Regions from separate parts of the Streptomyces sp. NPDC104371 genome, predicted to be linked through region 3. Evidence: riboswitches for the same ligand, from Rfam matches in the RefSeq annotation. Region 3 holds a riboswitch; each other region holds the start of a gene.
The links. A riboswitch is a leader RNA that binds a small molecule or an ion and turns the genes downstream of it on or off. The one in region 3 is predicted to bind cyclic di-AMP.
Positions count from the first base shown of each region.

Region 1: another riboswitch for cyclic di-AMP. It lies ahead of ACZ60T_RS19330 (M23 family metallopeptidase); the one in region 3 lies ahead of ACZ60T_RS30955 (transglycosylase SLT domain-containing protein).
Region 2: another riboswitch for cyclic di-AMP. It lies ahead of ACZ60T_RS29790 (transglycosylase family protein); the one in region 3 lies ahead of ACZ60T_RS30955 (transglycosylase SLT domain-containing protein).

Region 1 is NZ_JBVJNF010000006.1:14,561-21,707, reverse strand. Features, by position in the region: gene ACZ60T_RS19360 (sensor histidine kinase) at 1-520, shown strand, start outside; gene ACZ60T_RS19355 (response regulator transcription factor) at 484-1,128, shown strand; gene ACZ60T_RS19350 (leucine-rich repeat domain-containing protein) at 1,238-1,957, shown strand; gene ACZ60T_RS19345 (GTP cyclohydrolase II) at 1,985-2,668, opposite strand; gene ACZ60T_RS19340 (dihydrofolate reductase family protein) at 2,832-3,980, shown strand; tRNA gene ACZ60T_RS19335 (tRNA-Met) at 4,085-4,158, shown strand; cyclic di-AMP (ydaO/yuaA leader) riboswitch at 4,468-4,626, shown strand; gene ACZ60T_RS19330 (M23 family metallopeptidase) at 4,638-5,708, shown strand; gene ACZ60T_RS19325 (aldo/keto reductase) at 5,892-6,836, shown strand; gene ACZ60T_RS19320 (PrsW family intramembrane metalloprotease) at 6,851-7,147, opposite strand, start outside.
Region 2 is NZ_JBVJNF010000012.1:100,813-107,959, reverse strand. Features, by position in the region: gene ACZ60T_RS29805 (nucleoside triphosphate pyrophosphohydrolase) at 1-978, shown strand, start outside; gene ACZ60T_RS29800 (cytochrome P450 family protein) at 1,027-2,316, shown strand; gene ACZ60T_RS29795 (transglycosylase family protein) at 2,507-3,526, shown strand; cyclic di-AMP (ydaO/yuaA leader) riboswitch at 3,726-3,893, shown strand; gene ACZ60T_RS29790 (transglycosylase family protein) at 3,899-4,639, shown strand; gene eno (phosphopyruvate hydratase) at 4,919-6,199, shown strand; gene ACZ60T_RS29780 (FtsB family cell division protein) at 6,283-6,768, shown strand; gene ACZ60T_RS29775 (DUF501 domain-containing protein) at 6,842-7,147, shown strand, end outside.
Region 3 is NZ_JBVJNF010000013.1:127,174-134,320, reverse strand. Features, by position in the region: gene ACZ60T_RS30965 (LolA family protein) at 1-370, opposite strand, end outside; gene ACZ60T_RS30960 (polyprenyl synthetase family protein) at 691-1,701, opposite strand; cyclic di-AMP (ydaO/yuaA leader) riboswitch at 2,358-2,524, shown strand; gene ACZ60T_RS30955 (transglycosylase SLT domain-containing protein) at 2,529-3,026, shown strand; gene ACZ60T_RS30950 (HAD family hydrolase) at 3,075-3,887, opposite strand; gene ACZ60T_RS30945 (FAD-dependent oxidoreductase) at 4,022-5,224, opposite strand; gene ACZ60T_RS30940 (carboxylate--amine ligase) at 5,283-6,554, opposite strand; gene fahA (fumarylacetoacetase) at 6,778-7,147, shown strand, end outside.

The DNA of each region.
Region 1 (7,147 bases), on a different contig from region 3:
GGTCAGCAACCCGGAAGCCGCGCAGAGCCTGCTGGTCGAGGTCAAGGCGTCCTCGGTGAAGGCGCTGGCCGAACTGCGCGACCTGGTCCGTGGCATCCACCCGCCTGTGCTGGCCGACCGGGGCCTGGCCGACGGTGTCCACGCGCTGGCCCTGGACCTGCCGCACCGGGTGCACTTCACCGGTGAGCTGGCGGGCCGGGCGCCCGCTCCGGTGGAGTCGGCGGCCTACTTCGCGGTGAGCGAGCTGCTGGCCAATGTGTCCAAGCACGCCGAGGCACGGCAGATCTGGATCGAGGTCGGCCATGACAGCGGCGTCGCGACGGGTACGCTCCGGATCACCGTCACCGACGACGGTCGGGGCGGGGCCGATCCGGCCGACGGCACGGGCCTGCGCGGCGTCGAGCGCCGCCTGGCCGCCTTCGACGGCGTACTCGCCGTCAGCAGTCCGCCCGGCGGTCCGACCATCGTGAACATGGAGATCCCGTGCGTGTTGTCATCGCCGAAGACCTCTTCCTCCTGAGGGACGGCCTGACGCGCCTGCTGGAGGCGCACGGATTCGAGGTGGTGGCCGGCGTCGACAACGGGTCCGGCCTGCTGGCCGTGGTGGCGGCCGAGAAGCCGGACGTGGCGATCGTCGACGTACGGCTGCCGCCGACCTTCACCGACGAGGGCCTGCGCGCCGCGCTGGAGGCCCGACGGCTCTCCCCGGGGCTTCCGGTGCTGGTGCTCTCGCAGTACGTCGAGCAGCTGTATGCCCGCGAGCTGCTGGCCGCGGGCCAAGGCGGCACCGGCTATCTGCTCAAGGACCGGGTGATGGACGGCGCCCAGTTCGTCGACGCGGTCCGGCGGGTGGCCACGGGCGGCACTGCGATGGACCCCGAGGTGATCGCCCGTCTGCTGGCCCACAACTCCGCCGACGGCGCCGTGGCCGCGCTGACCCAGCGCGAGCGGGAGGTCCTGTCGCTGATGGCGGAGGGGCGCTCGAACGCGGCGATTGCCCAGCAACTGGTGATCACCGAGCGGTCGGTGTCCAAGCACACGGCCTCGATCTTCACACGGCTCGGCCTGCAGCCCTCCGATGACGACAACCGGCGCGTCCTGGCGGTGCTGGCGTACCTCAACCGCTGAGAGCACACCCGGCCGGTCTCCTGACCGTCTGATCCGCATCAACGCCCGTGACGGGCAAGGCGGTCCGTCGACCGCGTCGAGGAAGCGAAGACCAGGAGGGGACCACACCGTGTCGCACGTACTGAACCTGTGGCGTCAACAGTTGGGAGCGGTGCCCGACTCGGTCTGGCAGCGCACCGACGTCCAGGTGCTGATCCTCGCCGAGACCGGGCTCACCGACCTCCCGCCCGAGATCGGCCGGCTGCTCCGGCTGACCACCTTGGATCTCGGTCACAACCGCCTCACCTCGGTGCCCGACGCGCTCGGCGACCTGGACGGCCTCAGTGACTTCCTCTATCTGCACGACAACGATCTGACCGAGATCCCCGACGCGCTGGGCAAGCTGACGCGGCTGCGCTACCTCAACGTCGGCGAGAACTCCCTGACCGCGCTGCCCGAGGCCATCGGCCGGATGACCGGGCTGATCGAACTGAGGGCGCAGTCCAACCGGCTGACCACGCTGCCCGACAGCATCGGCCGACTGCACCGCCTGCGCGAACTCTGGCTCCGGGGCAACGCGATCGAACGCCTGCCGTCGTCCCTGGCCGACCTTCACGACCTGCGTCACCTGGACCTGCGGGAGAACGCCCTGGCCGAGCTTCCGCGCGCGCTGGCCGGGTTGCCCCGGCTGCGCCGGCTCGACGTACGCGGCAACCGCCTCACGCGCCTGCCGGACTGGGTCCTCGGCCTGCCCGCGCTGGAGAAGCTGGACCTGCGCTGGAACGCCTGCGCGCCCGCTCCGTCGCTGTCGGCCGAGCTGGAGCGGCGGGGGTGTGTCGTCCTTCTGTAGACCGCGAGCCGTCACGGGTGAGAGAGGTCAGTGCCTCGTCAGTTCCGTGAGCGGCAGCGTGTGCTGGGTGTGGACCACCTTCGCGTGGAGATAGCGGACGTTGTGGGCCGTGGTGAAGACACCCGTCGGAACGCGGTCGACGACCGTGAGGCCCAGGGCGCGGAGTTGGGACGCCTTGTCGGGGTTGTTGGACAGCAGGTCCAGGGACTCGATGCCGAGGACGCGCAGCATCTGGGCGGCGGCCGTGTAGTCACGGGCGTCCTCCGGCAGCCCGAGCGCGGCGTTCGCCTCGTAGGTGTCGAGGCCCTGGTCCTGGAGCGCGTAGGCGTCGAGCTTGTTGTAGAGGCCGATACCGCGGCCCTCCTGGCGGAGGTAGAGCAGCACGCCGCCCCGGTCGGCGATGCGCCGCACCGCCTCGCGCAGTTGGGGACCGCAGTCGCAGCGGGCCGAGCCGAGGACATCGCCGGTCAGGCACTCGGAGTGCAGCCGCACCAGCGGAGCGCGGTCGGCGGCGGGCTCGCCGAGGACCACCGCCACATGCTCCTGGCCGTCCGCGAGGCCGTGGAAGGTGACCAGGTCGGCCGTGACGGCGCAGTCGTCGCCGAAGCGGAGCGGGACCGTCACGCGGGTGCGGACGGTGGCGGCGGGGAGGCCGGCCGGGTCGCCGCTGTCGGCGGCACCGGACGCCGTGGTGTCGCGGGGGTCGCACATGTCGGTCGTCCTTGTCCGGGCCGGTGGGTAGCGGGTGCCGAGGATGCGCCCCCATGCTTCCGCTGTGCGGCACCCCTCGGTCGGAGACTGTAATCAACCGACCGGAAGGCGATCGCCCGAGCCCCGTCCGGATCCCCGCCCCCGACCACTGGAGCGCGACCCCATGGCCCACCCCTACGTTCTGTTGTCCGCCGCCGTCTCGCTCGACGGCTTCCTGGACGACACCGGACCCGAGCGGCTTCTGCTGTCCGGGCCGGAGGACTTCGACCGGGTCGACGAGGTACGGGCGGACAGCGACGCGATCCTCGTCGGCGCGGGCACGCTGCGCAGCGACAACCCGCGCCTGCTGGTCGCCTCCGCCGAGCGGCGCGCGGCCCGGATCGCCGCCGGGCGCCCGGAACACCCGCTGAAGGTCACCGTCAGCGCGTCCGGCGACCTCGACCCCGCGGCCCGGTTCTGGCACACGGGCGGCGCGAAGATCGTCTATACGACGGACGAGGGCGCCCGGCGACTGCGGGAGGTGCTGCCGACGGACGTGGAGGTGACCTCGCTCGGCCCCGCCGTGGAGTGGGCGGCTGTGCTCGCGCACCTCGGGGACGTCAAGGGCGTACGGCGGTTGATGGTCGAGGGCGGCGGGCGCGTGCATACGCGGTTGCTCCAGCAGGGGCTCGCGGACGAGCTGCGGCTGGCGGTGGCGCCGCTGTTCGTGGGCGAGGCGGACGCGCCGCGGATGTTCGGGCCCGGGGCGTACCCGCCGGGCCGGATGCGGCTGCTGGAGACCCGGCCGGTCGGGGACGTCGTCCTGCTGCGGTACGTCCCCACGGCGCCCGGCACCGGGAGATCGGCCGCCGCCGCCGACCGGCGATGGCTGCGGACGGCCTGCGAACTGGCCGCGCAGTGCCCGCCCTCCCGTACGGCCTTCAGCGTCGGCGCGGTGATCGTCGCGGCCGACGGCACGGAGCTGGCGCGGGCGCACTCCCGGGAGGGCGGCGACCCCGTCGTCCACGCCGAGGAGGCGGCGCTGGCGAAGCTCGACCCGGCGGACCCCCGGCTGGCCACCGCCACGGTGTACAGCAGCCTGGAGCCGTGCACCCGCCGCGCCTCCCGGCCCGCGCCCTGCGCCCGGCTGATCCTCGACGCCGGGGTACGACGGGTGGTCACCGCATGGCGCGAGCCGGACACGTTCGTCGCGTCGGCCGACGGGAGCGGGGCGCTCACGGCCCAGGGGGTCGACGTGGTGCTCCTGCCGGAGTGCGAGCGGCGGGCGAAGGCCCCGAACGCCCATCTGCTCTCCCCGCCCGACCGCTCCTGACCTGGCCCCGGCGCTTCCCGGACCGGGTGAAACAGCAGGTGAGAGTGGGGAAGCGAGATCCGTGCACGAGGTACCCCGCGGATGACGTACACTTGAATCACCGACGCGGGGTGGAGCAGCTCGGTAGCTCGCTGGGCTCATAACCCAGAGGTCGCAGGTTCAAATCCTGTCCCCGCTACTGATCACCGAGGGCCGGAATCCGAAAGGGTTCCGGCCCTCGGTGCGTTCGCCCCCTCATACCCTCGCCTTGATCACTAGCAGTCACGTTGCGTAAGTGAACGGAATCGCTCCGCACAGCAACTGACGCCCCGTCAGGCTCATGAGACGGGTGACACGTGGTCAACTCGCCCTACTTCCACCGCTCATGAGGCGAAAGTCCTGGCCGATGGGATCGATGATCCGGCCGAGCAACTTGGAATACGGCCCTCGCGTCTATTAACGTTCGATAACGCAGCGCGGTCGTCCCAGCCGTCACCCGAGGCGGCTCCGTGCGCGTGTGCCGAATCCCGTAAGGGAACCGGGGAACCACCACTTTGGGGTGAATCGGGCGGATGCCGCCGTGGCAGCACGGCAGGCACAGAACCCGTAGGAGACCTTCCTGCTCCGAACCCGTCAGCTAACCCGGTAGGCGAGACGGAAGGAAAGGAGTGCGCCCGCGTGGCGTCCAACCGGTCTGCCCAGAACACGTCGTTCGCCCCCGAGGACACCCAGCCGTACGGCTTCGCGGCCCGCGACGACGAGGGCCCCTGGGAAGAGTGGAGTCCTTCGGAGGAGTCCGTCCGTCCCGTCCGCGGCAGGCACCGCGTCGGCAAGCAGCGCGGCGGCGGCCTCGCGCGCAGCTCCACCGTTCTCGGCGTCGGCGTCATAGCCGCCGTCGGCGCGGGCGGCATGGCCACCGCGCAGACCGGCAAGCCGCCGGTGTCGATCTCCCTGCCGGACATGCCCTCGTCCCTGCCCGACATCTCCTCGGTCACGGACTCCGCCAAGTCGCTCATCGGCCAGGACGACGACACCCCCGAGGCCGCCGCCACCCCCCTCAGCGACGTCGGCCTGACCAGCGCCGCCTCGGGCAGCGCGGACGCGGGCGAGGCGCTGCGCGCCCGGATCATGCAGCAGGCCGAGTCCCAGCAGGACCAGGTCGACCAGGCCGCCGCGCGTGCCGAGCAGGAGGCCGCCGCGAAGCAGGCCGCCGAGGCCGCGACCAAGGCGCAGGACGAAGCGAAGGCCAAGGCCGCCGCCGAGAAGAAGAAGGCCGAGGAGGCCAAGAAGAAGGCGGAGGAAGAGGCCCGCAAGAAGGCCGAGGAGGAGCGCCTGGCCAAGCTGGCCAAGCAGTACTCCCTGCCCACCTCCTCGTACACGCTGACCTCCCACTTCGGCGACGCCGGCAGCATGTGGTCCTCCGGCCACCACACCGGCCTCGACTTCGCCGCCCCCACGGGCACGCTCCTCAAGGCGATCCACACGGGCACCGTCACCGAGGCCGGCTGGGCCGGGGCGTACGGCTACCGCACGGTCCTCACCCTCGAGGACGGCACCGAGCTGTGGTACTGCCACCAGTCCTCGATCAGCGTCAGCGTCGGGCAGAAGGTCAGCACCGGCGATGTCATCGGGCGCGTGGGCGCGACCGGCAACGTCACCGGTCCGCATCTGCACCTCGAGGTCCACACGGGCGGCGGCGACGCGATCGACCCGCTGGCGTGGCTGCAGAACAAGGGCATCAACCCCTGAGCACCGGGCCCCGCGCCCGCACGCCCGCCCACCTCTGATCCCCGGCGGTCCTGACGGCTACCCCCCGACGTCAGGGCTGCCGGTCACGCGTTCCCGCACCGACACCGCGCCCGCCCGCCGCGTTTACGGGAACTTTGCCCCACACCGGAAGTGATCACTCCGAAGCGGGCGTTGACTACGGTCATGACTTCTCTTCGCAAGCTCGGCTCCTCCGACCTCGAGGTCTTCCCGCTCTCGCTCGGCGGCAACGTCTTCGGCTGGACCGCCGACGAGGCGCAGTCCTTCGCGGTGCTCGACGCGTACACCGCGGCGGGCGGCAACTTCATCGACACGGCCGACATGTACTCGGCCTGGGCCGACGGCAACCAGGGCGGCGAGTCCGAGACCGTCATCGGCGACTGGACGAAGGCGCGCGGCAACCGCTCCGATGTCGTCATCGCCACCAAGGTCGGCCGGCATCCCGAGCACATGGGGCTCGCCGCCGACACCATCAAGGCCGCGGCCGACGCGTCCCTGCGCCGCCTCGGCACCGACTACATCGACCTCTACTACACGCACTTCGACGAGCCGGAGACCCCGGTCGAGGAGATCATCGGCGCGCTCGACGACCTGGTGAAGGCGGGCAAGGTGCGCGCCATCGGCGCCTCCAACATCTCCGCCGCCCGCCTTCAGGAGTCCCTCGACTTCTCCGACCGGGAGGGCCTGGCGCGGTACGTGGCGCTCCAGCCGCAGTACAACCTGGTCTCCCGCGAGACGTACGAGGGGGAGCTGTCGGACATCGCCTCCCGCGCGGGCCTCGCGGCCGTCCCGTACTACTCCCTTGCCTCCGGCTTCCTGACCGGCAAGTACCGGCCCGGCACCACGGTGGACTCGCCGCGCGCGGAGGGCGCGGGCAGGCATCTGGAGACCGAGCGCGGACGCCGCGTGCTCGCGGCCCTCGACGAGGTCGCGCAGGAGCGCGGCGCGCAGGTCGCGACGGTCGCGCTCGCCTGGCTGGCGGCCCGGCCGACGGTCGTGGCACCGATCGCCTCCGCCCGTACGGTCGAGCAACTGCCCGCGCTGCTGGCGGTGCGGGACCTGACGCTGACGGACCAGGAGCAGAAGCTCCTCACGGAGGCGTCCGCGTAGCTCCGTCAGGGGCCTCAGCCCTGTGAGCGGTACGGGTTGTACACCGGGTACCCGGCAGGGGGCGCCGTCTGCCACGCGGGCGGCGCCCCGGTCGCCGGGGCGTACCCGTGTCCCCACACCGGCCTCGGGGCCGCGGCGCGCGCGGCGTGTGCCAGCGCGGGCAGCGCCACGCCCCGTCGCGCCCACATCCCGGTGAGCAACTCCCGTTCCCGTACGGCGAAGTCGGCCGCCGCCCGGCCCCGGCGCCCCTGGCGGCGCAGGAACGCCAGCGATGTCGCGTACGCCTCGTACTCCGCGACCGAGCGCGCCGC
Region 2 (7,147 bases), on a different contig from region 3:
GGCGCCCAGGGTCAGGACGAGGTCGCCGCCCCCGGCCGGATCGTCCTGCTCACCACCAGCCACCGGGTCGCCCCCGGACTTCTGTCCTGGCCCGCCTGGCAGGCGCTGCGCACGGCGGACCGGGTGCTGTGCGCGGACGGGGCGCATCCGCAGTTGCCGTATCTGCGCGAGGCGGGCACGGCGGTCGAGGAGGCCGCCCCGAGCGCCCAGGAGCTGGTCGACGCCTGCGCGGGCGGGCGCACGGTGGTCGTGGTGGCGACCGGCGAGGGCGAGCCGCGTCTCACCGACGGACTGGCCCGCCTCGCGGGCTCCGGCCGCGTGAACATGCCGGAGCTGGAGCTGCTGCCCGCCTCCTACGACCTCCCGGGCGCCCGGCTGCTCGACCTCGTCCAGGTCATGGACCGGATCCGCGTCGAGTGTCCTTGGTCCTCCCGGCAGACCCACAAGGGCCTGGCGAAGTACGGCATCGAAGAGGCGTACGAACTGGTCGAGGCGATCGAGGAGGGCGACCGCGACGAGCTGCGCGAGGAGCTGGGCGACGTCCTGCTCCAGGTCGTCTTCCACGGCCGCATAGCCGAGGAGGACGCCGACGCCCCCTTCTCCATCGACGACGTGGCGGGCGGCATCGTCGCCAAGCTGATCCACCGCCATCCGCATGTCTTCGGGGACGAGACCGCGACAACTCCGGAAGAGGTCAAGGCGCACTGGCTGCGGACGAAGGCGGTCGAGAAGCAGCGCACCTCGGTGACCGAAGGTGTCCCGCTCGGCCAGCCCGGCCTCGCCCTGGCGGCGAAGCTGTCCTCCCGCGTCCGCACCGCGGGCCTCGACGTCCCGCTCCCGAAGGGCGAGGGCATCGGCTACGACCTGCTGGCAGCGGCCGCGCGCGCGGAGGCGGAGGGCGTGGACCCGGAGGCGGCCCTGCGCGCGGCGGCACGGGTGTACCGGGACGCGATCCGGGCGGTGGAGAGCGCGCGCTGACGTCCGGGCGGGCGCGAGGCATCCCGCCCCGCCGGATACGGTCGAGGAGTGACCGAGCAGCACCAGCCCCTCCCCTCCACCCCGGCCCCCGAACTCTTCACCTGGGAGTTCGCCGCCGATCCGTACCCCGCCTACGCCTGGCTGCGCGAGCACGCGCCCGTGCACCGGACGACGCTCCCGAGCGGGGTGGAGGCCTGGCTGGTCACCCGCTACGCCGACGCCCGCCAGGCGCTGGCCGACCCGCGGCTCAGCAAGAACCCGGCGCATCACGACGAGCCCGCGCACGCCAAGGGCAAGACCGGCATCCCCGGCGAGCGCAAGGCCGAGCTGATGACCCACCTGCTCAACATCGACCCGCCGGACCACACCCGGCTGCGCCGCCTCGTCTCCAAGGCGTTCACCCCGCGGCGCGTCGCCGAGTTCGCGCCGCGGGTGCAGGAACTCACCGATCACCTCATCGACGGGTTCGCGGGCAAGGGCGAGGCCGACCTCATCCATGAGTTCGCCTTCCCGCTGCCCATCTACGCCATCTGCGACCTGCTCGGCGTTCCCCGCGAGGACCAGGACGACTTCCGGGAGTGGGCCGGGATGATGATCCGGCACGGCGGGGGACCGCGGGGCGGGGTCGCGCGGTCCGTCAAGAAGATGCGCGGCTATCTCGCCGACCTCATCCACCGCAAGCGCGCCGCCCTGTCCGACACCCCCGCCCCCGGCGAGGACCTCATCTCCGGGCTCATCCGCGCCTCCGACCACGGCGAGCACCTCACCGAGAACGAGGCCGCCGCGATGGCCTTCATCCTGCTCTTCGCCGGGTTCGAGACCACCGTCAACCTCATCGGCAACGGGACGTACGCCCTCCTCACCCACCCCGAGCAGCGCACCCGCCTCCAGCAGGCGCTCCTCGCCGGGGAACACGGCCTCCTGGAGACCGGCATCGAGGAACTCCTGCGCTACGACGGCCCGGTCGAGCTGGCCACCTGGCGGTTCGCCACCCGGCCGCTCACCCTCGGCGGGCAGGACATAGCGCCCGGCGACCCGGTGCTCGTCGTCCTCGCCGCCGCGGACCGGGACCCGGCGCGGTTCGCCGACCCCGACCTCCTCGACCTCTCGCGCCGCGACAACCAGCACCTCGGGTACGGGCACGGCGTCCACTACTGCCTCGGCGCCCCGCTCGCCCGCCTGGAGGGACAGGCCGCGCTCGCCACGCTCCTCACCCGCCTCCCCGACCTGCGCCTCGCGGCGGACCCCGCCGAGCTGCGCCGGCGCGGCGGGCTCATCATGCGCGGACTGCGCACGCTCCCCGTGGAGTTCACACCCGTTCCGCCACAGGGCCGCTGACGACCCTCCGCAATGCCGCGAACACCCGGGCGGGAAGCGTGAGTTGGCTCTTCGACAAGTCTGTGACATTTACGTGATCCGCGCTGCATGAACTTGTGACAAGCGTTCGAGTGCGGCTACGTTCGCGCAGTAACGCGGCGGTGCGCCACGGCTGCCGCGTGGTCTCTGCTGTCGCGCGAAAGGCAACCGTATGCTTCCCGGGAACGGCCGTCACCGTCGCCGCCGCCAGGCCCCCGCGATCCTCGTCGCGGCAGGTGTGACCGGATCGGCGATCGCGATTCCGCTTCTCGGTGCCACCGGTGCGAGCGCGGCCGGTGCCACCACCTGGGACCAGGTCGCGGAGTGCGAGAGCGGCGGCTCCTGGAGCGCGGACACCGGCAACGGCCGCTACGGCGGCCTGCAGTTGACGCAGTCCGCCTGGGAGAAGTACGGCGGCCTCGACTACGCGCCCCGCGCGGACCAGGCCAGCCGCTCGCAGCAGATAGCCGTCGCCGAGCGGATCCTCTCCCACCGGGGGACCTCCGCCTGGCAGTCCTGCGCGCCCCTCGCCGGTCTGACCAAGCACTCCGGTGAGACCCAGGTCGACACGGGCGTCGCGAACGACCCGTCGTCCTCCCCCCACACCTCCGGCTCCGACTTCGGCGCGGCGAACGATCCCGGTCTGCCCGACATGCCCGGATCACCCAAGTCGACCCCGTTGCCGTCTACTTCCTCCCCTTCGCCCTCCACGTCCGAGTCCTCCCCCGAGTCGTCCCCGTCCTCGGACCCGACCACCGTTCCGTCCGAGCAGGGCACCGAGACGAGCGGCGCACAGGAGTCCGGCGAGCCGTCCGAGAAGGCGACGAAGCAGGCCGAGCCCGGCAAGTCGGCGCGGGAGACCGCCACTTCGGGCAAGGACGCGCACCGCACCTCCGGCGGCGGGCGCCACCGCGGCGGCAGTGCCGACGAACACGGCGCGAACGGGCGTGGCGGCGACGGGTTCGGGCGGCACGCCTCGCCCGACTCCCCTGCCCCGCACGGCGCCACGGACGGCTCGTACACCGTCCGTCCCGGCGACACGCTGTCCGCCATCGCCGACTCGCTTGAGCTGCACGGCGGATGGAGCGGGCTGTACGACGTGAACAAGAAGGCGATCGGCTCCGACCCCGACCTCATCCTCCCCGGTCAGAGCCTCGCGCTGGAAGACGGCCGCACAGCGAAGAAGCACTGAACTGTCCGGTTTCTGACGCCAGTTCACGCCCTACTTCGATGTCAAATGTCCGCTTTGGCGAGAGTGAGATATGAGTCTCATAAGCCCTGATCGTCTTTGAAATTCCGGCGATCGGCTGCTTACGGTCAAGGCCGCTCGCCACAGCGGGCCCCGACGGTCGCCACGCCGAATCCTGCCGGCGGCCGCCCGGGAACAGTCGTCGCGTCAAGCGCCGTAGGCAGGAGCGGGGGACCCAAGGTAAGTGCCGCGCCCGGGAGTTGACCGGGACGGCTAGGGGTGAAGCCGTACGCCCTTCGGGGGGTGCGGCCGGGCAGCTCAACCGGCCCGAACCCGACAGCTCACCTCGCAGGCGTCGGTGAGGGGATTCGAACCATGCTGTCTTCCGGCAAGGGCAAGCACCGTCGTCCGTCCAAGGCCGTCCGCGCCATCACGCTCGCCGGTGTCACCGGCGCCGCCGTCGCCGCCCCGCTGATGGCGGCCGGCAACGCCTCCGCCGCCACCACGGCCGAGTGGGACGCCGTCGCCCAGTGCGAGTCCGGCGGCAACTGGTCCATCAACACCGGCAACGGCTACTTCGGCGGCCTCCAGTTCGCCACGTCCACCTGGGCCGCGTACGGCGGCACCGCCTACGCCGCGCGCGCCGACCTGGCGAGCAAGGCGCAGCAGATAGCCGTCGCCGAGAAGGTCCTCGCGGGCCAGGGCAAGGGCGCCTGGCCGGTCTGCGGCAAGGGCCTGTCCAGCACCCCGAACAACGGTGGCGCGGCCCCCGCCGCCCCTGTCGCGCCGAAGAGCACGGCCCCTGTCGCGCCCAAGAGCACGGCCCCCGCCGCGCCCAAGAGCGCGCAGAGCGGCACCGTCTCCCGTTCGGCCGAGGCGCAGAAGGCCTCCCGTTCCACCGAGCGCCCGGCGGCGCGGAAGACCGTGACCACCCCGACCGGCAAGAAGGTCAAGAAGGGTGACGGCGAGTACAAGGTCGTCCGGGGCGACACCCTCAGCTCCATCGCCGCCGAGCGGCACATCCGCGGCGGCTGGCAGAAGCTGTTCGAGCTGAACAAGGACATCGTCGAGGACGCCGACCTCATCTACCCGGGCCAGCAGCTCCACCTGAAGTGACGGCCGGACAGCCGGGCCGCAACTCCCTTCTCCCGGCGGCCACCTCGACGTAGGCCGTCCGGAGACCCCCGCTCCCCGCTCCGGCGCGTGTTCCCCCGCACGCGCCGGAGCGGGGTTCTTCTGCCGTTCCCGCCCCGCCATTTGTTCCGACCTGAAACAATATGGAGCGTCAACCTGTTCGCGGGACGGTCGGTCAGTCGGCCGGGTCCGGCAGGCGGATAGGCTCTAGCCACAAAGTGCCCCGCACTCCAAAGCGTCACATCCCAGAAGGAGATGCACGTGCCGTCCATCGACGTCGTCGTAGCCCGGGAAATCCTGGACTCCCGAGGCAACCCCACGGTCGAGGTCGAGGTCGGCCTCGACGACGGCAGCACCGGTCGTGCCGCCGTTCCGTCCGGCGCCTCCACCGGCGCCTTCGAGGCCATCGAGCTCCGCGACGGTGACCCGGGCCGCTACCAGGGCAAGGGTGTCGAGAAGGCCGTCCTCGCCGTCATCGAGCAGATCGGCCCGGAGCTGGTCGGCTACGACGCCACCGAGCAGCGCCTGATCGACCAGGCGATGTTCGACCTGGACGCCACCGACAACAAGGGCTCCCTCGGCGCCAACGCCATCCTCGGCGTCTCCCTCGCCGTCGCCCACGCCGCCTCCGAGGCCAGCGACCTCCCGCTCTTCCGCTACCTCGGCGGCCCGAACGCGCACCTGCTGCCGGTGCCGATGATGAACATCCTGAACGGCGGGTCGCACGCCGACTCCAACGTGGACATCCAGGAGTTCATGATCGCCCCGATCGGCGCGGAGTCCTTCTCCGAGGCCCTGCGCTGGGGCGCCGAGGTCTACCACACCCTCAAGAAGGTGCTGAAGAACAAGGGTCTGTCCACCGGCCTCGGCGACGAGGGCGGCTTCGCCCCGAACCTCGGCTCCAACCGCGAGGCCCTCGACCTCATCCTCGAGGCGATCAAGGAGGCCGGCTACACCCCCGGCGAGCAGATCGCCCTCGCGCTCGACGTCGCCGCGTCCGAGTTCTACAAGGACGGCTCCTACGTCTTCGAGGGCAAGCAGCGCTCGGCCACCGAGATGACCGAGTACTACGCCGAGCTGGTCGAGGCGTACCCGCTGGTCTCCATCGAGGACCCGCTGTTCGAGGACGACTGGGAGGGCTGGAAGACCATCACCGCCAAGCTCGGTGACAAGGTCCAGCTCGTCGGTGACGACCTGTTCGTCACCAACCCGGAGCGCCTGGCCCGCGGTATCGAGGAGGGCGCCGCCAACGCCCTGCTGGTCAAGGTCAACCAGATCGGCTCGCTGACCGAGACCCTCGACGCCGTCGAGCTGGCCCAGCGCAACGGCTTCAAGTGCATGATGTCCCACCGCTCCGGCGAGACCGAGGACGTCACCATCGCCGACCTGGCCGTCGCCACCAACTGCGGCCAGATCAAGACCGGTGCCCCGGCCCGCTCCGAGCGCGTCGCCAAGTACAACCAGCTCCTGCGCATCGAGGAGATCCTCGACGACGCCGCGGTCTACGCCGGCCGCAGCGCCTTCCCGCGCTTCAAGGGCTGAGCTAGCCAGTCGTCGTACGTCCCCGTACGCGGTCCCGTACCGTGTGCGGGGACGTACGCGCGTATGAAGGGGAGGCGGGAGAGATGGCCGTGAAGGACCGCGACCGGTTCTCCACCACGACCAGGCTGCGGCTGCTCGGCGAGCAGACGGCCGCCCGGGTCTACCGCTCCCAGACCAAACGGCAGGCCCGCCGCTCCCGGCTCACCGGCCGCGCCGCCCTCCTCGCGCTGGTCCTGTGCTCGCTGATCGTGGCGCTCGCCTACCCGACCCGGCAGTACTTCTCCCAGCGCTCCGAGATCGCCGCCAAGCAGCGGGAGCGGCAGCGGGCCCACGAGCGGGTCGAGCACCTGCGCGACCTCAAGGCACGCTGGCAGGACGACGCGTACGCGCGCCAGCAGATCCGGCAGCGGCTGCACTATGTGATGCCGGGGGAGACCGGCTACATCGTGATCGACCCGCAGACGGCCAAGCCGTCGCAGTCGGGCCGGGCGATGGCCGCGCGCCCCTGGTACACCAGCCTCTGGGACGGAATCGACCGGGCCGACGAGCCCGGCGGATCCGGCCACTGAACCGGCGGGCCCGTCGCACCGACCCGCCCGCCGAACCGCCGAACCGACACGAAAGACAGTCTGAAAGACAGCCATGGAAACCCCTCCGCCGCCCACCCCTCGCACCGAGCCCACGGACGCGGACATCGCGGCCATCCAGCAGCAGCTCGGCCGCACGCCGCGCGGGCTGTGCGCGATCGCGCACCGGTGCCCGTGCGGGCAGCCGGACGTCGTGGAGACGGCGCCACGGCTCCCCGACGGCACGCCGTTCCCGACGACGTACTACCTGACGTGCCCGCGCGCCGCCTCGGCCATCGGCACGCTGGAGGCGAACGGCGTCATGAAGGAGATGACGCAGCGCCTCGCCACCGACCCCGAGCTGGCCGCCGCCTACCGCGCC
Region 3 (7,147 bases):
GTTCGAGCGCCTTGGACTTCGGGTCGGCGGTCGAGCCGCCCTTGCCCCCCGCCCCCTGGGCGAGCGCGCCCGAGGCGAGGCTGTTCTGCAGCCCGCCGAGGTTGGGCAGGCCCAGGTCCGTGCTGATCTTCACCGTGCCGGACATCTGCTGGGTGTCCGACTTGGCGATCTTCTCGATGAGCTGCTGCGCGCTGATCTTCGGCAGGTCGGGGTCGCCGGATCCCGCGAACGCCGGGGCGAGCCCGATGGTCGCCGCGGCCACTCCCACCACCGCGACCGGAACGACGTACCGCGCGGCCTTGCGACGCACGCCGTGTGCGTTCCCGGCTTCCCCGGCGGGTGTGCTCTCGTCGGATTCGTACGGTGCCATGTCTGCCTTACCTCCGTCGTCGGCGGCGGCCTGTCTCCTGTGCACTCGTCCACCCCTGCGCCGCCATTGTCACCCGAACTCCTGTGAGGTGGTGTCTCTCATCTGACCAAATCCGCCGCGGGGAAGCGTCAGACCGCGGGCCCAACTCCGCCTAATCCTGGGGTATGACACGGCAGTACGGCTTCTCTTCCGACCCGTAGGGGACGTGGGGGACTCCCGCTCGACGGGGACGACAAACGCGTGACCCGCCGCGCGCTTCCCTGGAAGGCGTGACGGGTCGGTGACGGAGGTGCCGGGCGTGGGCTCGGCCCGGAGGCTGGTCAGCCCGCCCGGTGCACCACCGCGTCGCACAGGTGCGTCAGGGCGGCCTTCGCGCCGCACTCGGGCAGCGGGCTCAGGGCCGCCCGCGCCTCCTTCGCGTAGCGGAGCGTGTCGCGGCGGGCCTGCTCCAGCGCCGGGTGGACGCGGAGGCGGGCGAGGGCTTCGGCGTGGCGGGCGTCGTCGGTCAGGTCCGACTCCAGCAGCTCGCGCAGCGCGATGTCCTCGGGCAGCCCCAGGCGCTCCGCGCGCTCGCGCAGATGCAGGACGGGCAGGGTGGGGACGCCCTCCCGCAGATCCGTCCCGGGCGTCTTGCCGGACTCGTGCGAGTCCGAGGCGATGTCCAGGACGTCGTCGGCCAACTGGAACGCCACGCCGAGCCGCTCGCCGTACTGCGTCAGCACGTCCACGACGGTCTCGTCGGCGCCCGACATCATGGCGCCGAACCGGCAGGCCACGGCCACCAGCGAACCGGTCTTGCCACTGAGGACGTCGAGGTAGTGCTCCACCGGGTCGCGGCCGTCCCGGGGGCCCGCGGTCTCCAGGATCTGGCCCGTGACCAGCCGCTCGAAGGCCTCGGCCTGGATACGGACCGCCTCCGGGCCGAGGTCGGCCAGGGTGTGCGACGCCCTGGCGAAGAGGAAGTCACCGGTGAGGACCGCGAGCGCGTTGCCCCAGCGGGTGTTGGCGCTGTCGACCCCGCGCCGCACCTCGGCCTCGTCCATCACGTCGTCGTGGTAGAGCGTGGCCAGGTGGGTCAGCTCCACGACCACGGCGGAGGGCACGATCCCGGGCGCGTACGGGTCACCGAACTGCGCCGCGAGCATCACGAGCAGCGGCCGGAACCGCTTCCCGCCCGCGCGCACCAGATGCTGCGCGGCCTCCGTGATGAACGGGACCTCGCTCTTGGTGGCGTCGAGCAGCCCTTCCTCGACAGCGGTCAGCCCGGCCTGGACATCGGCTTCCAGAGCCTGGTCCCGCATGCTCAGCCCGAACGGCCCGACGACGGTCACGTGGGGTCTCCTGTCTGCTGCCGGTCACACGGTGGGTCTCAAGAATGGTCACGTGGTCGATGACGCTGCCGGTCGACCGGCTCATGGAGCCTGTCGATCTGTCGCCGCCACACTCAAGTCAGCGTATCCGGTCACGTTTCGATCACCGCGAGCGCCCGCTCTTCCAGGCCGGGCGGTATCGGATCACGAACGGTGCGTCCATGATCAGGTTACCCAAACAGGTACATATCGGCACAAATGATGAGCGCCTCGCGAAGTCGGTGACGCCTTCGCGTGCCGTCTCCGCGTGTCCGGATTTCGTAGGTCACCTCTTGAGGACAAACAGGGCAAATCACCCTCTATCACCTCCCCCTGGACGCACAGAACGCTCCAATTTCGCCCGAATTAGCCCTATATATCCCTTAGTTACCGATGTGAGATCAAGATGCTGTAAGTGAAATAGGTCACGCGTCCGCCGGGTCAGGTGGTTCGAGCCAGTCGCCAAACTCCCGTTCGCGAACGGCAAGTTGATTCACGCTCAGCAAATTGGATCATTACCACCATTCCCCCATGTCAAGGTCATTTAGACCTGATCATGACGTTCGGCCTTGTTTCGGACATGCGCTTCCGCATACGTTCCCCTCACTCGAGCGGACGCCGAATCCTGCCACCGCCCGAGATCCCATCGACCCCATGCAGGCAGGAGCGGGGGACCCAGGTAAGTCGCCGGACCGGACATCGCGCCGGACCGGCTCGGGGTGAAGCCGTGCCTCGTACGAGGACACGGCCGGGCACCTCCCCGCCCGAACCCGACAGCTCACCTCGTAGGCGTAGGAGAGGAATACGACATGCCCGCTTTCGCCCTGCCCGCACGCCGTCGGGACCGTGGCTCCAAGGCCTCCCGTCTCACCCGCACTCTCGGTCTCGTGGGAGCCGGCGCCGCCGCTCTCGCCCTCCCCGTCGTGGGCGCCACCAGCGCCTTCGCCGCTCCCGAGCCCACCCAGACCGTGACCCTGAAGACCCAGGGCACGACCCTCGACAGCTGGATACGCCAGTCGCTGTCGATCATGTCCCAGCACAACATCCCGGGTTCGTACGACGGCATCTACCGCAACGTGATGCGTGAGTCCTCGGGCAACCCGAAGGCCATCAACCTCTGGGACTCCAACGCCCGCGCGGGCATCCCGTCCAAGGGCCTCCTCCAGGTCATCGACCCGACCTTCCGCACGTACCACGTGGCGGGCACGGCGTTCGACCCGTACGACCCGGTCGCGAACATCACCGCCGCGTGCAACTACGCCGCCGCGCGGTACGGCTCGATCGACAACGTCAACAGCGCGTACTGAGCCCCGCCGGGCCGACAAGGGCCCACCGGCCCCACCGGCCCCCTGGTCCTACCGGGCCGCGAAGAGTCTTTCGAGGACGACGGCGATGCCGTCGTCCTCGTTCGACGTGGTGATCTCGTCCGCGACCGCCTTGAGTTCCGGATGGGCGTTGGCCATGGCGACGCCGTGCGCCGCCCAGCGGAACATGGGGATGTCATTGGGCATGTCGCCGAAGGCGATGGTCGACGCCCGCGCGAGGCCGAGATACTCGGCCGCCAGCGCGAGCCCCGTCGCCTTGGTGACACCGCACGGCTGGAGTTCGACCGTGCCGGGCCCCGACATGGTGACCGTCGCGAGCGAGCCGACCGCCTCACGGGCCACCGCCGCCAACTCGTCGTCCGACAGGGCGTGATGGCGCAGCAGCACCTTGCTGATCGGCTCGCACCACAGATCGTCGCGCCGTTGGACCCGTACCGCGGGCAGCGTGGGGTGCGGCATCAGATAGCCGGGCTCGATGAGCGTGAGCCCGTCCACCCCGTCCTGGTCGACGGCCGCGCACACCTGCCCGACCTCGGCCTCGATCTTGCCGAGCGCGGTCTCGGCCAACTCCCGGTCCAGCGTGACGGAGAACAGCAGCCGGTCCGCGCCCGCGTCGTACACCTGCGCGCCCTGTCCGCACACCGCGAGCCCCCTGCTGCCGAGATCGTCCAGCAGGGGCCGGGTCCTCGGCGCCGGGCGCCCCGTCACCACGAGATGCTGCGCGCCGGCCGCCGTGGCCCGCTCCAGCACGGCCTTCGACCGGTCGGAGAGCGTGTCGTCACCCCGCAGCAGCGTGCCGTCCAGGTCTGTGGCGATAAGGGCGTATGCGAGGGGTGCGGCCATGATCAGAGAATACGGACGGAACCGCCGGGCGACTCGGCGCGAACCGGACGAGGTCCCGTTCTCCCGTACACACCGTGATCGACACGCTACGATGGTGGGTTCGGCAAGTCCCTCTCCGCAGCGGGGCGTTGACCTCAGCCGTGTGCTGCCGCCAGATGCCTGGCCAGCCGCGGCGAGGCGAACTCCGTACCGCAGACGAAGCGCATCACCGGGCCGTACGAGGCCGCCGCCGGAAGGCCCGTGAAATAGAGGCCGGGGACGGACGACACATAGCCCGCGCCGAGCTTCGGCGCGCCCCGGCTCACCGCCAGTTCCGTACGCAGTTCATGGCCGAGGAAGTCCATCGCGGCGATGTCCACGCGGTAGCCGGTCGCCGCGATCACATGGTCCGCGGTCAGCTCCTCCGTACGGCCCGCGTGCGTCCGCACCGTCAGCGCCGGTCCGCTGTCCGTCGCGGACGCGCTGACGATACGGGCGACCTCGCGCACCCGCACCGCGCCCTCGAAGCGGTCGCGCAGCCACCACGCGCCGAGCGGGCCGAGGACGCGGCGGACCAGGTAGTGGCGCGCCTGGGCGGGCAGATAGCGGTAGGGATGCGGGTAGTAGCTGAGGGCCCACAGCGACCAGGCGCGGCCGAACGGCGACTCGGGCCGCAGCTTGGGCTGGCGCCAGGGCGGGGCGCCGAAGGAGACCTGGCCCCGGCCGCGCGCGACCACGCGGACCCGCGCGCCCGCCTCGGCCGCCAGCGCCGCCGTCTCCAGAGCGGACTGGCCCGCGCCGACGACCAGCAGGTCCTTGCCGCGGAACCGGGTCAGCTCGTGGTGCTGGGAGCTGTGGGAGAGCGGGGCCGTCGGGGCGGGGCCGTCCGCCGCCGCCCCCGCCAGCTCGCGCGGGACGTGGGCGAGACCGGACAGTCCGGTCGCCACCACCACCGCCCGCGCGGTGAACAACTCCCCCGAGTCCAGCTTCAGTTCGAAGTCACCGCCCGTGCGCCGGTCCACGGAGACGACGCGGGTCCGCTCCAGTTCCGGCACCTGCTTGTGCTGGAACCACTCGCCGTAGGCCTGGAACATCTCGACCGGGATGATGTCCTCGTCGGTCACCAGCCGGCGGATGCCCGCCGCGTCGCAGTAGTCGACCAGGGTGTGGCCCCGCCGGGGGGCGTCGATGTTCGAGGCGGCCGGGGTCGACTTGAGGAGCATGCCCTCGGGCATATGGTCGCGCCAGCTCACCATGGGCTCGCCGAAGACGCGCACCGGGATGCCGCGCGCCCGCAGATGGGCGGCGGTGGACAGGCCGAACGGCCCGGCGCCGATGACTGCTACCGGTTGGATCACGAAGTCCCTCCCCAGGACGCACACATGCCTACTTCGTGGTGGAGACCGGGCCGGGTGGTCAGCCCGAACCCGCGGCGCGGCCACGGCGGTCGGTCCGCCAGAGCCGGTACAGATGCTTGGCGCCCGGCCGGACGAGCCGGGCGAGCATCGTGAAGAACGGCCGCAGGTCGTCACCCGCGAACCAGGCCAGTTCCGTCCCGCTCGCGCGGGCCGGGGCGTGCGGCGTCGTATAGCCGCTGCGACGGTAGGCGATCAGCGCGGGCAGGTCGATGTTCTCCACGACGTACCGGTGGCCGGCCCGCTGTTCGCCGTCCGGGACCGGGCGGCCGGTCAGGTCGAGGTGGAGGGCGCGGACGACGTCCACCCCCGCCTCGTTCTCGAAGAGACGGAACTGGGCGCCCATGCGCGGGTTGAAGTCGAGCAGCTTGTACTGACCGTCGCGCCGGTCGAAGCGCAGGTCGAGGTCGATGATGCCGGTGAAGCCGATCTGTTTGATGAAACGGGCGGCGAGGTCCGCGAGTTCCGGGTTGTCGACGACGTACGCGTGCGCCGTCATGCCCGCGTGCGGCGGCCAGGAGCGGACCTTGACGCCGGTGAACAGGGCGAGCGGGGTCGAGTCCTGGTCGAAGTACGCGTGCACGATCCAGTCCTCGGCCTCCTCCCGCGGCAGATACTCCTGGAGGATCACGCCCGGCCGCTCGCCCCAGTGCCGGGCGAGCGCGAGGAGCCCCTCGGGGGTGGTGATCCTCGTGGTGCCGTTCACGGCGGGCCGCTCGCGGCGCACGAAGGCCTCGCGGTTCTTCGCCACCACCGGGAAGCGGGCCGTCTCGGCGAACCGCACGATGTCGTCGTACGACTGCGGGAAGGCCGCCGCCGGGCTCGGGATGCCGTGTTCCCCGCACAGGTCGTGCAGGCCCTGCTTGCTGGCCAGGCGGCGCGGCAGCCCGGCGTCCACCTTCGGGAACAGGAAGGGCCCGGTCAACGCGTCCTGATGCTCGGCGATCAGGACCGCCGCCTCCTCGTCGGTGGGGATCAGGACGGTTGGACGGCCTATACGGCGCCCGATGCGCAACAGGCCCTCCACGAGCCGCTCCGGACCCTCCGTCCCGGTGGTCGGCCAGACGAAGGCGCGCCGCAGATAGCGGGAGAGGGCGGCCGGGGTGTAACGGTCCTCCGTGATCGCGTACATCGGTATGCCGAGCCTGCCCAGGCTGCGGATGGCGCCCACCCCGCCGTGGTGCAGCGGGTAGTCGCCGAACTTCACGATGAGCCCCGGCACTTCGCGGTCCACGCCGGGCGGCGCACCGCCGGTACCGGTACTCCTGGCCACGGGTCCCCCCACGTGTCCCCCCTAAGGACCGGCCTCATCCCGTCCATGTCCCCCAAGGGACGCTAAGCCGGAATTGAACGCTCCGACAAGGCCTATCCGGACATTGCGAACCCTTTAGACACTGCCCAAGACAAGCAACTCACCCGTAACGTGTGGGGCGACCACATGGCACGCAGCCCATGCACGGCACACCTGGCGTTGCACGAAAGCGAGGCAGGACCCCATGCCCCCCTTCGATGTCCCCGAGGGTGACCCCTTCGGCCCGCACAACCTCCCCTACGGCGTGTTCTCACCGGCCGGCTCCGACGAGCGGACCGTGGGCGTCCGGCTGGGCGATCACGTACTCGACGCGGGCGCCGCGGCGAAGGCGCTCGGTTCTCCCTATGTCTCCCTGCTGGCCCAGCCGTCGCTCGGCCCGCTGCTGGCCGCGGGGCGCACCGCCTGGTCGGATGTGCGCCGTGCGCTGACGGCCTGGGTGACGGTGCCCGCGCACCGCGAGACCGTCGAGCCGCTGCTGCGCCCGCTCTCCGAGGTGACCCTGCATCTGCCCTTCGAGGTCGCGGACTACGTCGACTTCTATGCCTCCGAGAACC